DNA from 3 places in the Azospirillum thermophilum genome. Region 3 is predicted to be linked to each of the others. Evidence: riboswitches for the same ligand, from Rfam matches in the RefSeq annotation. Region 3 holds a riboswitch; each other region holds the start of a gene.
What was found. A riboswitch is a leader RNA that binds a small molecule or an ion and turns the genes downstream of it on or off. The one in region 3 is predicted to bind thiamine pyrophosphate.
Positions count from the first base shown of each region.

Region 1: linked by a shared signal. The riboswitch ahead of DEW08_RS13075 (ABC transporter ATP-binding protein) and the one ahead of thiC (phosphomethylpyrimidine synthase ThiC) in region 3 are both predicted to bind thiamine pyrophosphate.
Region 2: linked by a shared signal. The riboswitch ahead of DEW08_RS28705 (ABC transporter substrate-binding protein) and the one ahead of thiC (phosphomethylpyrimidine synthase ThiC) in region 3 are both predicted to bind thiamine pyrophosphate.

Region 1 is NZ_CP029353.1:1,440,671-1,445,183, reverse strand. Features, by position in the region: gene DEW08_RS13085 (ABC transporter substrate-binding protein) at 1-555, opposite strand, end outside; gene DEW08_RS13080 (ABC transporter permease) at 552-1,325, opposite strand; gene DEW08_RS13075 (ABC transporter ATP-binding protein) at 1,322-2,083, opposite strand; TPP riboswitch at 2,077-2,184, opposite strand; gene DEW08_RS13070 (DUF1194 domain-containing protein) at 2,231-2,983, opposite strand; gene DEW08_RS13065 (acetoin utilization protein AcuC) at 3,188-4,312, shown strand; gene DEW08_RS13060 (hypothetical protein) at 4,472-4,513, shown strand, end outside.
Region 2 is NZ_CP029358.1:207,057-211,569, forward strand. Features, by position in the region: gene DEW08_RS28700 (branched-chain amino acid ABC transporter permease) at 1-644, opposite strand, end outside; gene DEW08_RS28705 (ABC transporter substrate-binding protein) at 649-1,809, opposite strand; TPP riboswitch at 1,882-1,978, opposite strand; gene DEW08_RS28710 (GNAT family N-acetyltransferase) at 2,049-2,888, opposite strand; gene DEW08_RS28715 (DMT family transporter) at 2,951-3,841, opposite strand; gene deoA (thymidine phosphorylase) at 3,943-4,513, opposite strand, start outside.
Region 3 is NZ_CP029353.1:603,033-607,545, forward strand. Features, by position in the region: gene DEW08_RS08965 (hypothetical protein) at 1-167, shown strand, start outside; gene DEW08_RS08970 (magnesium transporter CorA family protein) at 234-1,229, shown strand; gene DEW08_RS08975 (DMT family transporter) at 1,239-2,156, opposite strand; TPP riboswitch at 2,250-2,382, shown strand; partial or broken gene thiC (phosphomethylpyrimidine synthase ThiC) at 2,501-4,274, shown strand; gene DEW08_RS08985 (methyl-accepting chemotaxis protein) at 4,288-4,513, opposite strand, start outside.

The sequences.
Region 1 (4,513 bases), 840 kb from region 3:
CTCGAAGTTCCGGAAGGCGCCGACCACCGCGTCGACCTGTCCCGAGAGGATGGAGGGCGACAGCGAGAAGTTCACGTTCACGAGCTGCACGTCCTTCAGGCTCAGCCCGTGCTTCTCCAGCATGGCGCCGAGGAGCGCATCCTCGAACCCGCCGACCGAGAAGCCGACCTTGCGGCCCTTCAGGTCCTTCATCGTCTTGATCGGCCCGTCACGCAGCACGACGACCGAGTTCAGCGGCGTCGAGACCAGCGTGCCGACGCGCACCAGCGGCAGCCCCTCGTCCACCTGCACGATGAGCTGCGGCTGGTACGAGATGGCGAGGTCGCTCCTGCCGGCGGCGACCAGCTTCGGCGGGTCGTTCGGGTCCGCCGGGGCGGTCAGCTCCACCTCCAGTCCGGCCTCCTTGAAGAAGCCCAACTCCTGCGCCACCACCAGCGGGGCATGGTCGGGGTTCACGAACCAGTCGAGCATCACGCTCAGCTTGTCCTGGGCCAGGGCCGGCAGGCTGGCGAGAAGTCCGGTGGCAAACGCCGCGGCTGCGAACGTCCGTTTCATCGGGTCGGTCCTTTGTCTTCAGCAGGTTGCGTATCGGGAAGCCAGGGAAGGACGCGGCGGCCCAGCGCATCGACGGCGGCATAGAGCGCCACCGCGCAGAGGCCGAGGATCAGCAGCGCCGCGAACAGCAGGTCGATCTGCATCCGCGCGTTGGCGTGCAGCATCAGATAGCCGAGGCCGGAGGAGGAGCCGACCCACTCGCCGATCACCGCCCCGATGGGCGCCACGGCGGCGGCGACCCGCAGCCCGGACCAGAAGGCGGGAAGGGCGGCCGGCAGCCGGATGGTCAGCAGCGTGGCCCGCGGGCTCGCCCCCATCGTACGGGCAAGATCCAGCCAGCCGGGATCGGTGCGCCGCAGCCCGTCGAACAGGGCCGTCGTCACCGGGAAATAGATGATCAGCGTCGCCATCGCGACCTTGGAGGCCATGCCGTAGCCGAGCCACAGCACCAGCAGCGGGGCGAGCGCGAAGACCGGGATCGCCTGGCTGACCACCAGCACGGGCATCAGCCAGCGCCGCGCCGTGCGGAAACTCGCCAGCGCCAGCGCGCTCGCCATCCCCAGCGCCACGCCGAACAGCAGCCCCAGCAGCATTTCCGCCAGCGTGGTCAGCGCATGGCCCAGCAGCAGCGGCGCCTGCCGCTGCAGGGCGTCCGCCACCAGCAGGGGACCCGGCAGGATGAAGCGGGGCAGGCCGGTCAGCGTCACCACCGCCTGCCACAGCCCGAGCAGAACCGCGGCCGTCACGGCGCCGCGCAGCAGCGCCGTCATCCGGCAAGCCTCCGCAGCAGTTCCGCCTGCAGGGCGAGGAGCGCGGTGTCGTCCACCGGGCGCGGCGGCGGTCCGGGCGGCTCCAGCGCCGGGCCGATGCCGGCCGGCCGGCCGGTCATCACATGGATCCGGTGGCCGAGCCGCAGCGCCTCCAGCGGGTCGTGGGTCACCATCAGCACCGTGCGCCCGGCCAGCGTCTCCGCCGCCGTCTCCTGAAGCTTGAGCCGGGTCAGCGCGTCGAGCGAGGAGAAGGGTTCGTCCATCAGCACCACGGGCCGGTCCTCGACCAGCGTGCGGGCGAGCGCCACCCGCTGCCGCTGACCGCCCGACAGGGTGGCCGGCCGGTCGCCCTCCCGGCCGCCGAGGCCGACACGCTCCAGGAGCGCGCGCGCCCGCTCGACCCGCTCGGGCCGCGGCCGTTCCCGGCGCAGCCGGCTGCCCAGCAGCACGTTGTCCAGCACCGACAGCCAGGGCAGCAGCAGATCCTGCTGCGCCATGTAGGCGACCCGCCCGGCCAGCGGCGCCCCGTCGCCCGCCTCGACGAGGGTCGGCGGCTCCGGCTCGGCCAGTCCGGCGATCAGGCGCAGCAGCGTGGTCTTGCCCACCCCGCTCGGCCCCAGCAGGCAGGTGGTGGCGCCGCCTTCCAGATGGAGCGCGACATCGCCGAACAGCAGCGTCCCGCCATAGGTCAGGCGGGCCGCGGACACGGTGACGGACAGGGGAGGAAGGACCGCCGCGGGCGGCGTCAGGATGGTCATGCGCTCACTGATCCCTACGCCGGTGTGAACCGGATCAGGTTCCAGGGGTCGTCCCGGACGTGGGACCTCTCAGCCGACCATCGGCTCCCCCCAGTGAAGGCAGCGACTATGGCGCGTCGCGCGCCGATGGGCAAGAGCGCGGCTGCCCTATCGCTGCGCCACGTCGGTGCCCGGCGGGGCGTTGGAAATCTCCAGCAGCAGCTTGTTCAGGATCGCCTCGGCGAAGGCGCCGAAGTCGCCGGCGGGGACCAGGAAGGCGCCGGGGCCGCCGATCACGTTGGCGCGGTAGTAGCGTTCCAGGTCGATGGGCGCGAGGCCGCCCAGCGGGTTGGGCCGGTCGTTCAGGATCGGCAGCCCGTTGATGGTGATGCCGCGCGCCACCGCCTCGTCCCGCGCCCATTCGGCCGGGCGCCCCCGGTTGTTCTCGCCGTCGCCCGACACGTCGATCACCCGCCGCGTCCCCTCGAAGCCGTTCCCGTCGAACAGCCGGGCGCTGAAGTCGATGGCGCTGCTGATCGAGGTCCAATGGGCGGTGGTGAAGGGCGCCTCGCCGATCGCCGAGGCGAAGGTGGAGAGGCTGGCGCGGTCGCCCAGCTCCGTCCAGCCGACGATCACCTGCTGGTGGCTCTCGCCGGCCCACTCGACATAGGTGGCGGCGATCCGGCCGAAGGGGCCGCCGGCGATCGCCTGCTGCACCTTGGGGTTCATCAGTGCGGCGATGTAGCCGTCGCGCTGCAGCTTCGCCTCGTCCGGGTCGACGCTGCCCGAGACATCGACCGCCAGCACCAGCTCCAGGTCGACCGGAACCTCCGCCAGCACCGGGAGGGGGGAGGCGCCGACCGCCAGGACCAGGAGGACGGCCGCCGGCAGGACGGGTCGGGCATGGTGGGAACCCAGCATCGTCGGCCCTCCACTCTGGCACCCTCCACTCTGGCAGGGAGCTGTCCGGGGCAAAGATGCATTTGGCGGTATGCGCACGGATCCGCACAAGGGACGCATCGGACGGACCCCGATGGACAGACGCGCCCTCCCCGCAGGTCGAGGGTCCGGGCGGACAGCTTCGCCCATTGACGGAGATGGGGGACCGCGCCATTTCACCCCCGCATGACCCGCCCGACGCCCCTCGACCGCCCCGTCTTCATCGGCAGCGAGATCTATCGCGGCTCGTCCTACGGGACGAAGCACCCGCTGTCGATCCCGCGCGTCTCGACCGCCATCGACCTCAGCCGGGCGATGGGCTGGCTGGAGGAGGCCGTTTATCTCGATACCCCGATGGCGACCCCGCGGGAACTGGCCCGCTTCCATGCCCCCGACTATGTCGAGGCGCTGCGGCGGGCCGAGGCGGCACAGCACGTCGATGCCGCGACGGGGGAGCGCTACAACCTCGGCCGGCTCGAGAATCCCGTCTTCCCGGAGATGTACCGGCGGCCGGCCACCGGGGCCGGCTCCGCCCTGCTGGCGGCGAGGCTGCTGCTGCGCGGGCAGGCCGATACCGTCTATTCCCCCGCCGGCGGCACCCATCACGGCCGCCCGGCGCGGGCCAGCGGCTTCTGCTACGTCAACGCGCCGGTGCTCGGCATCCTGGAACTGCTCGACCACGGGGTGGAGCGGGTGCTCTATGTCGATCTCGACGCCCACCACGGCGACGGGGTGCAGGACGCCTTCGCCGAGGACGAGCGGGTGCTCACCGTCTCGGTCCATGAGGACGGTCGCTGGCCCTTCACCGGCAAGGCGGAGGACCGCGCCGGCGGCATGGCGCGCAACCTGCCGGTCCCGCCGGGCTTCAACGACAGCGAACTCGCCTTCCTGGTGGAAGCGGCGATCCTCCCGCTCGGCCGCGCCTTCCGGCCGCAGGTGCTCGTCCTGCAGACCGGGGCCGACGCGCTGGCCGACGATCCGCTCAGCAGGCTGGAGCTGTCCAACCGCGCGCTGTGGGATGCGGTGGCGGCGTTGCTGCCGCTGGCGCCGCAGGCGATGGTGCTGGGCGGCGGCGGCTATAACCCCTGGTCGGTCGGGCGCTGCTGGGCCGGCATCTGGGCGGTTCTGGCCGGGCTCGACCCCGCCGTCGCGCCGACCGCGGAGGCGGAGCGGGTGCTGCGCGGCCTGACCTGGGCGCGCGCCGCCGGCCGCAACCCGCCGGAGCACTGGTTCACCACCATGGCCGACGACCCGCGGCCGGGACCGCTGCGCGACCCGGTGAAGCGCGTCGCCGATCTGGTCCTCGCGTAAGGCATCTCGCTGCGGAGCGCGACAGTTCGTCCCGAACATCATCCGGCGCCGCTTCGATTTGTTGACCTTTTGCGACAAATGCGGGAATTTCTATCCTATCGTCAGTACCGGATCTGCCGGGGCTGCGGTGCTCGCTCGCCGGGGGGCGCCAGCCGGACCATGTCGAACACGACCCTGTTCCTGATCGCCATTGCCGTCATC
Region 2 (4,513 bases), on a different replicon from region 3:
GAAATAGCGGTTGGCGAGCAGCAGGCCCGCCGCCCGGCGAAGGCGGCGGCGATGGCGAAGGTCAGCAGGATCATCCCCGTCACCGGCACGCCGCAGGCCCGCGCCATCTCCGGATCCTGCGCCGTCGCGCGCAGCCGCCGGCCGAGCTGCGTGCGGCCGAACACCCATTGCTGCAGACCGATCAGCAGCGCCGCCACCGCGACGATGGCGAGCGACTGTTCCGGCACCACGAGGTCGCCGACGCGCAGCGTCTGCCCGGTGACCAGCGGCGGCGCGGCCCGCGGCTCCGGCCCGAACAGGACGGAGGCGCCGTTCTGCAGGATGATGCCGACCGCGATGGTGCTGATGAAGACCGCGACCGGCGGCCGGCCGCGCAGCGGCAGATAGGCCACGGCGGCAAGCAGCAGTCCCAGCCCCGCCATCAGCGCCATCACCAGCGGCAACAGCAGCAGGCCCGGCAGCGGCACCGCCTGCGCCACCGGCGGGGCGAGCGCCACCGCCAGCAGCCCGCCGGCCATGACGAGGTCGCCCTGCGCGAAATTCACCGCCGCGGTGGCGTTCAGCACCAGGACGAAGCCGAGCGCCACCAGCGCATAGGCCGCCCCCAGCGCGACCCCGTTCAGGAGGAGCTGGAGGGCGGTCATGGCCTTACTTCACCACGCCCGTGACGTTGTCGTAGCGCTTCGCCACCGCCGGCACGCGCGAGGTGCCGTCGAAGCAGACGATGACGGCGGAATGCGCCATGTTCCCCTTGCCGTCCGAGGCATAGGTCATGGCGAGGCCCCGGTAGCTGGTGGCGGACAGCGCCTTGCGGATCTCCTCGGGCGTGCGGGCGCCGGCCCTGGCCGCCTCCACCGCCATGCGCATGCCGTCATACTGGCCGAGCGCGAAGGCGTCCGGCTCCGCATTGAAGGCGGCGCGGTAGGCGCGGGTGAACGACTCCATCTCCGGCGAGCCGCCGGAAATGGGCGAGGCGGCGGTCTCCGCGCACACGCCCTTCAATTCGGCCGGCTCCAGCAGGGCGGCCGTGCTCGGCTGGTGCATGGCGGAGCCGGCGACGATCGGCACCGTCACCCCGTTGGCCGCCGCCTGCCGCAGCAGCAGCGCCGTCGGTCCGGCATGGAGGTGCAGCACCAGCACGTCGGGATTGGCGGCGAGCGCCTTGGTCAGCACCGGCAGCAGGTCCTTGGCGGCGGGATCGACCCCCTCCTCGAACACCGGCTCGACGCCCAGCGCCTTGAAGGCGGCGGCGAGGTGGGTCCGGCCGCTCTGGCCATAGGCGGTGGTCTGGTAGATGACCGCCGGCCGCGTCCTGCCCAGCTCCTCCACCACATAGCGGGCATGGGCGGTCTTGGTCACCGCGTCGCCGGGGAAGAAGCGGAAGACCCAGGGATTGCCCTGTTCCGTGATCGAGGCGGTGCCGGACACGGTGATCAGCGGCAGCTTCAGCTCCGCCGCCAGCGGCAGCATGGCGAGCATCTGGGTGCCCAGCATGCTGGCCGCCACGCCGGCCACCCGGCCGCGCCCGGCCGCCCGCTCCAGCGCCGTCACCGCGGCTTCGGGCGAGGTGCCGGTATCGATCACCTCGCCGGCCACGGCGACGTCGGGCGGGGCCTCCTTCAGCGCCAGCAGCGCGCCGTTGCGCTGGCTGGTGCCTTCCAGCGACAGGAAGCCGGTCAGCGGCACCAGGACCGGGAAGGCGGCGGGCTCCCCCGATCCGGCCGCGCGGGCCGCCGGAGGGGCAGCCGTGGCGAGGGCCGATCCTGCGATCAGGGAGGCCGCGATCAGGGAGTGGGTAAGCCGCCGCATGTCGTCTCTCCTCCTGCTGCCCGGGCATGGCGGGCGGGGAGGCCGTCGCGAGGAGGATGCCGGTCCGGCGGTTCTCGAGAACGGGCGGCTCCCTTCGCCGGCATGACCCGGATCAGGTTCGATGGGTGTCTCTCAGCCCGCGTCGCCGCAGGCACCCCAGCCGTGTGGTGGCGCGAGAGTTGGACCGGGGCGGGCGGCTTGTCAACCCCGGTCCTTGGCCCTGCCCTTCGATCCGGCGCTCACCCCAGCTCGAAGGTGGTGACGCCGAACAGCCGGCTGGTGTCGACGGCGGGAGCCGGCCCGAGATACATGCGGGCGGTCTCGAACTGCGGCGTCAGCCCCAGCTCCTCCGCCAGGCGGACGGCCGGGGCGTTGACCTCCGGCACGTCGAGGTAGACCGGCCCCTCCCCCGCCTGCTCCGCGAGCGCCAGCAGCAGGTCGCGGGCCGTGGCGTCGTCGTCGGCATAGAGCGGGCCGATCTTGTGGCCGCTGTGGCAGGGCCGGATGACGCCGAAGCCCGCGAGGCCGCCGTCCCGCAGAGCGGCGAGCGCCGTCGTCCCAGGCAGGGCGATCCAGTTGGCGAGGAAGCCCGGCCGCGGGGCCGGGAACAGCGCGGAATCGAGCGCCAGCAGCCGGTCGAACGGCACCGTCCGCGCGTCGGCCGGCCGCCGCCCGATGGCGCCGCGCGGCGGCGCCCCGCCGAAGCGGATGTTGCGGTAGGCGAGCGCGAAGCCCGACCGGCGGTAGTTCTCCTGCTGCGCCACCACGCCGTCCAGGCCGACGGTGCAGCCCTCCAGGTGCTTCAGGCCCGCCTGCCAGAGCTGCCAGCCATAGCCGCGGCCGCGCGCCTCCGGCCGCACGATGTAGAAGCCGAGGAAGCCGAACCTGCCGGGATAGCGGACGACGGAGATGCTGGCGACCGGCCGGCCGTCCAGCCGACCGGCGAGGAAGCCGCTGGGATCGGCGGCATGGAAGGCCCCGGCATCGTGCAGGCCGGGGTTCCAGCCCTCCGCCCGCGCCCAGTCCACCGCCAGATCCAGCTCGGCCCGGCTCATCACCCCGATGCGATAGCCCTGCACGCTCCCGTCCTCCCCTGCGGCCGGACGGCCCGGCGCCGTCCGCACGGGATGATTCTACCGCATCACCGACGCATCGTCTCGCGGTGCAGGATGTAGAGGCCGCTGCCGATGATGACCAGCGCGCCGGCCAGCACCGCCGGGGTCGGCACCTCGCCGAACACCAGGAAGCCGAACAGCGTCGCCCAGATCATGCCGGTATACTCGAAGGGCGCCACCGTGGCCGGCGGAGCGCGGCGGAAGGCCTGGGTCAGCAGCACCTGCGCCGCCGCCCCCAGCGTGCCGACCAGCGCCATCAGCCCGAGGCCGCGGGCGTCCGGAGTCTCCCACACCGGAATCGTCAGGACCCCGCTGACCACCGTCGTCGTCAGCAGCAGGTAGACGACGGTAGAGGTGCTCGTCTCGGTCCGCGCCAGTCCGCGCACGGCGAGCACAGCCAGCGCATAGAAGAAGGCGGCGGTCAGACCGACCAGCACCGGCAGCAGCGGCGCGCCGGAGGAGGACGGCCCGGCCATGATGACCACCCCGGCGAAGCCGACCAGCACCGCCGCCCAGCGCCGCCAGCCCACCGTCTCGCCCAGCAGCGGCACCGACAGGGCGGTGATGAACAGCGGCCCGGCGAAGCTCAGCACATAGACCTCGGCCAGAGGCAGATGCTTGAAGGCGTAGAAGAAGCAGCCCATGGAGATCAGTCCGGCGAAGGCCCGCCAGACATGGCCGAGCGAGCGCCGGGTGCGCAGCGAGGCGACGTTGCCGTCCCGCGCCACCGCCCAGCCGCCGACGATCAGCAGCGCCACCAGCGACCGCACGAACATGAGCTGCGGCACCGGGTACTCCGCCGACAGCAGCTTGATCAGCGTGTCCATCATGCCGAACAGCAGCACCGCCGACAGGTAGCAGGCGGTGGCGTAGCGGACGGAATCGGGAACCGCCGGAAGGGCGCGGGCTTCTGTCATGATGCCCAAAGTAGCGGCATGACGTCGCGCTGCCCAATGCCGCGAACGCGGGTCAGACCCTCAGTCCGCCCCGCGTCCTTCCGGTTCGCCGACGATGCCCGTCAGATGCGGCGGGCGATCAGCGGCCCGCGTTCCGCCGGCCGGTCCGACAGGGTGAAGGCCCGGCGCAGGGCCAGGGCGGCCTGATCGGCCTGGGCCTCGCTGCGGGCATGGACGATGGCGAGCGGCCGGCCGGCCGGCCCGACCTCCGCCCCCAGACCGGCCACCTCGTCCAGCCCGACCGCGAAGTCGATGGCGTCGGTGACCTTGGTCCGACCGCCGCCCAGCGCCACCACGGCGATGCCGACCGCGCGGGTGTCGATGGCGGCGACGAAGCCCGGCCGCTCCGCCGTCACCGGCCGCACCACCGGCGCCCGGTCCAGGTGGCGGTCGGGGTTCTCCAGCAGGTCGGACGGGCCGCCCAGCGCCGCCACCATGCGGGCGAAGCGTTCCGCCGCCGCCCCGCTGCGCATCGCCTCGTCGAACATCGCCCGGCCGACCTTGGCGTCCGGCGCCAGCCGGGCCAGCGCCAGCAGCTCCGCCGCCAGCTCCGCCGTCACCTCGTAGAGGCGGCCGTCGGCCGGCTCGCCGCGCAGGATGGCGAGGCACTCGCGCATCTCCAGCGCGTTGCCG
Region 3 (4,513 bases):
GCCGCAAGGACGGCGAGGAGCTGCGCGCCGAGCTGGAGCGGACGCTGGGCGAGGAGCTGCCGGACGTCGGCGCCTCCGGCCCCGAGCCGATCAGGTCCGAGCCGGTCAAGCCCGACTCCGCGGCCAGGCATCCGCTGAAGCCGCGCCGCATCGGGCGCATCGTCTGACCCCGGCCGGCGGCCGGCCCCTGGCCGCCATTCCTCAACCGTCGCCAAACCGGAGAGCCGACGCCCGTGCTGCATGCCTTCGTCCGGGACGAGGGGCTTCTCCGCTGGGCCAGGGAGCTTGACGGAGCGGCCGACCCGCTGCCCGACAGCACCGTCTGGATCGACCTGCTGTCCCCCACGCCGGAGGAGCTGGCGCGGGTGGAGGCGCTGGTCGGCACCCCGCTGCCGACGCGCGAGCAGATGGCGGAGATCGAGGAGTCGAGCCGGCTGCGGCTGGTCGGCGGCGCGGTGCACATGACGGTGATGGTCCTGGTCTGGGCCGACACCGATCGGCCGCGCATCGCCGAGGTCAGCTTCGTGCTGGTCGGCGGCCGGCTGGTGACGATCCACCACATCGACCCGCAGCCCTTCCTGGCCTTCCGGCGCACCCTGTCTCACCGCAGCATCCCCTGCACGGGGGCCGAGGCGGTGCTGGCCTATCTGGTGGACGCGGTGGTGGAGCGGACGGCCGGGGTGCTGCGCCGCGTCGGGCTGGAGCTGGACACCATGAGCAGCCGCGCCTTCCGAGGCCGGACGCTGCGCCCGCGGGGCGAGACGCGCGGCGACAGCCGCTCGCTCCGCCGCATCGGCCACACCGGCCACCTGATCGGCAAGGCCCATGTCAGCCTGGCAAGCCTGCAGCGCATGCTGGACTTCCTGTCGCGCAACGACGGCCGCATGGGCGGCTGGAGCGGCAGCAAGGCGACGCGGCGCTGGGCGCGGGCGACCCTGCAGGACGTCACCGGCCTCGACGAATACGCCACCTTCCTGTCGAGCAAGGTCAGCCTGCTGCTCGACACCACGCTCGGCCGGATCAACGTCGAGCAGAACGAGATCGTGAAGATCGTCTCGGTGATCACCGTCCTGCTGTTCCCGCCGACCCTGGTCGCCACCATCTACGGCATGAACTTCACCGACATGCCGGAGAAGGACTGGATGTACGGCTACCCGATGGCGTTGCTGCTGATGGCGCTGTCGGCGGTGCTGCCGATGATCTTCGTGAAGCTGCGGCGCTGGCTCTGACCGGCCGTCCTACTTCGCCCGCGCGGTCAGCAGGATGCCGGCGCAGATCAGCGCGACGCTGATGGCGACGCCGACCGTCAGCGGCTCGCCCATGAAGGCGGCGCTGAGCAGCAGGGCGACCACCGGCACGAGACAGACGAACTGGCCGGCCTGGCTCGCCGGCATCACCGCCAGCGCCTTGCTCCACCACCAATAGCAGAGGCTGGTGGCGATCAGCACGTTGTAGGCGATGACGAGCAGCAGCGGCTGCGTCAGGTGGATGGGGCGGTGGCCCTCCATCGCCAGGGCGAAGGGGATCATGGCGAGGCTGCTGAGCGCGATCTGCCAGAAGGTCTGCGTCCAGAAGGGGGTGTGCCAGACCCGGCGGCGGTAGAGCGTCGCCCCCAGCGCCCAGGTGGCGGCGCAGGCCAGCAGAAGCCCGTTGCCGAGCAGGGCGCGCCCGTCGCTCCAGTCGACCAGCAGCGGGTTGAAGAACACCACCACTCCGGCGAAGGCCAGCAGCGCCCCGGCCAGCCGCCGGGCGGAGACCCGTTCGCCCAGGATCAGGACCCCCAGCGGCAGGGCCCACATCTGCATGGTATAGACCAGCACCGCCGCGCGGCCCGGCGCCACATACTGCAGCCCGACGTTGCTCAGCGCCATCATCAGCCCGACCTGCATCAGGCCGATGGCGGCCAGCGGCAGCCGGTCGCCGCGGGCCGGCAGCAGGGGAAAGCGCAGCAGCGGCGCCAGCGCCATCACGCCGATGGCGGCCCCGAACAGCCGCACCGCGCAGAAGGTCAGCGGCCCCATGTCCGCAAGCGCGATCTTCATGAAGGGCCAGTTGGAGCTCCAGAACAGCACGATGCCGGCGAGCTGGGCATAGACCGTCAGCCCGGGACCCGGCTGTGCGGCGCTGCTCTGGACGGCGGACGACTGGTTGCTCATGACCCCTCCGGTTTGGTGGGCGCATCTTATGGTGTCCAAACGGAAGACAGTCCTGCTTTCCTTTGACAGCAGCCGCGCGCTCCGCCACCATCGGCGCGTTTCCAGGGGGGTCCCGTAGGGGGCTGAGATACCACCGGCCGTTCGCCCGAAAGGGCGACCGGCAACGTGGTGACCCTTCGAACCTGATCCGGGTCATACCGGCGAAGGGAGGATTTTGCAGACCGGGCCTTGCCGCATCGACCGCGGCCGCCTGCCTGCCCGCCGCATCACGCGGCCTGCAATCCGTCACCTCCGTCCGCAGTCCCGGGTTTGTCCGGCAACCTCGTTCGTGACGGAGAAACCCAGTGCCCAAGGACTTCGACCAAGCCGCCATCCGCATTTCGACCGGCCCGCTGCCCGCCTCGCGCAAGGTGCATGTGCCGGGGACGCGCTTTCCCGACCTGCGCGTCGCCCTGCGCGAGATCGAGCTGAGCGGCGGGGAGCCGCCGCTGCGCGTCTACGACTCCTCCGGCCCCTACACCGACGACGCCGTCGCCATCGACGTCCGCCGGGGGCTGCCGGCGCTGAGGCGCGACTGGATCCTGGCCCGCGGCGACGTGGAGGCGACCGCCGGCGGCGCGCTGCGCGCCAGGGGCGGCGCCGCGGTGACGCAGATGGCCTACGCCCGCGCCGGCATCGTCACGCCGGAGATGGAGTATATCGCCGTGCGCGAGACTCTCGGCCGGGCCGCGGCGCTTGAGGCGGCCGGCGGGGCGGCCAATGGGGCGGCCGATGGAACGGGGCGCGACGGCGAGGATTTCGGCGCCAGCATCCCCGATGTCGTGACGCCGGAGTTCGTGCGGGACGAGGTGGCGCGCGGCCGGGCGATCATCCCGTCCAACATCAACCACCCCGAGTCGGAGCCGATGATCATCGGCCGCAACTTCCTCACCAAGATCAACGCCAACATCGGCAACTCCGCCGTCACCTCCTCGATCGAGGAGGAGGTGGAGAAGATGGTCTGGGCGATCCGCTGGGGCGCCGACACGGTGATGGATCTCTCGACCGGCAAGGACATCCACCAGACCGCGAGTGGATCCTGCGCAACGCGCCGGTGCCCATCGGGACGGTGCCGATCTACCAGGCGCTGGAGAAGGTCGGCGGCAGGGCCGAGGACCTGACCTGGGAGCTGTTCCGCGACACGCTGATCGAGCAGGCCGAGCAGGGCGTCGACTACTTCACCATCCATGCCGGGCTGCGGCTGGCCCACATCCCGCTGACGGCCAGGCGGGTCACCGGCATCGTGTCGCGCGGCGGCTCGATCATCGCCAAATGGTGCCTGGCGCACCACCGCGAGAGCTTCCTCTACGAGCGTTTCCCGGAGATCGTCGAGATCTGCCGGGCCTATGACGTGGCGCTGTCGATGGGCGACGGGCTGCGGCCGGGCAGCCAGGCCGACGCCAACGACGCCGCCCAGTTCGCCGAGCTGGAGACGCTGGGCGAGCTGACGAAGGTCGCCTGGGCGCGCGACGTGCAGGTGATGATCGAAGGGCCGGGCCATGTCCCGATGCACAAGATCAAGCACAACGTCGACAAGCAGCTCGCGCTGTGCGGCGAGGCGCCCTTCTACACGCTGGGGCCGCTCGTCACCGACATCGCGCCGGGCTACGATCACATCACCAGCGCCATCGGCGCGGCGATGATCGGCTGGTTCGGCACCGCCATGCTCTGCTACGTCACGCCGAAGGAGCATCTCGGCCTGCCCGACCGCGACGACGTCAAGGCCGGCGTGATCGCCTACAAGATCGCCGCCCATGCCGCCGACCTCGCCAAGGGGCATCCGGCCGCCCGGCTGCGCGACGACGCCATGTCGCGGGCGCGCTTCTCCTTCCGCTGGCGCGACCAGTTCGCCCTGTCGCTCGACCCCGACACCGCCCAGGCCTTCCATGACGAGACCCTGCCGGCCGAGGGGGCGAAGACGGCGCATTTCTGCTCGATGTGCGGACCGAAATTCTGCTCGATGAAGATCACCCAGGACATCCGCGACGCCGCGCAGTCGGGGAGATCGCGGCCGGACTGGACGAGATGGCGCAGAAGTTCCGCGAGTCGGGCGGGGAGATCTACCAGCCCCTGGCCTGACGCGCCGCGGCCGCTAGGCGGCGCCGCTCTCCAGCGGCGCCAGCCCGGCGGTGAGCATGCGGAAGCGTTCGAGGAAGCGCGCCCGCTCCTCCTCCCGCAGGTCGAAGGTCAGGTGGAGGCGGCCGGCGCGGCCGGCATCGACCGACCGCACCTGCGCCGGCACCGCATCCAGGCCGGGCAGGGCGACCTGCACGGCGGCGCCGGCGGCCAGGGTGGACAGGACCTCCGGCGGGACGGCG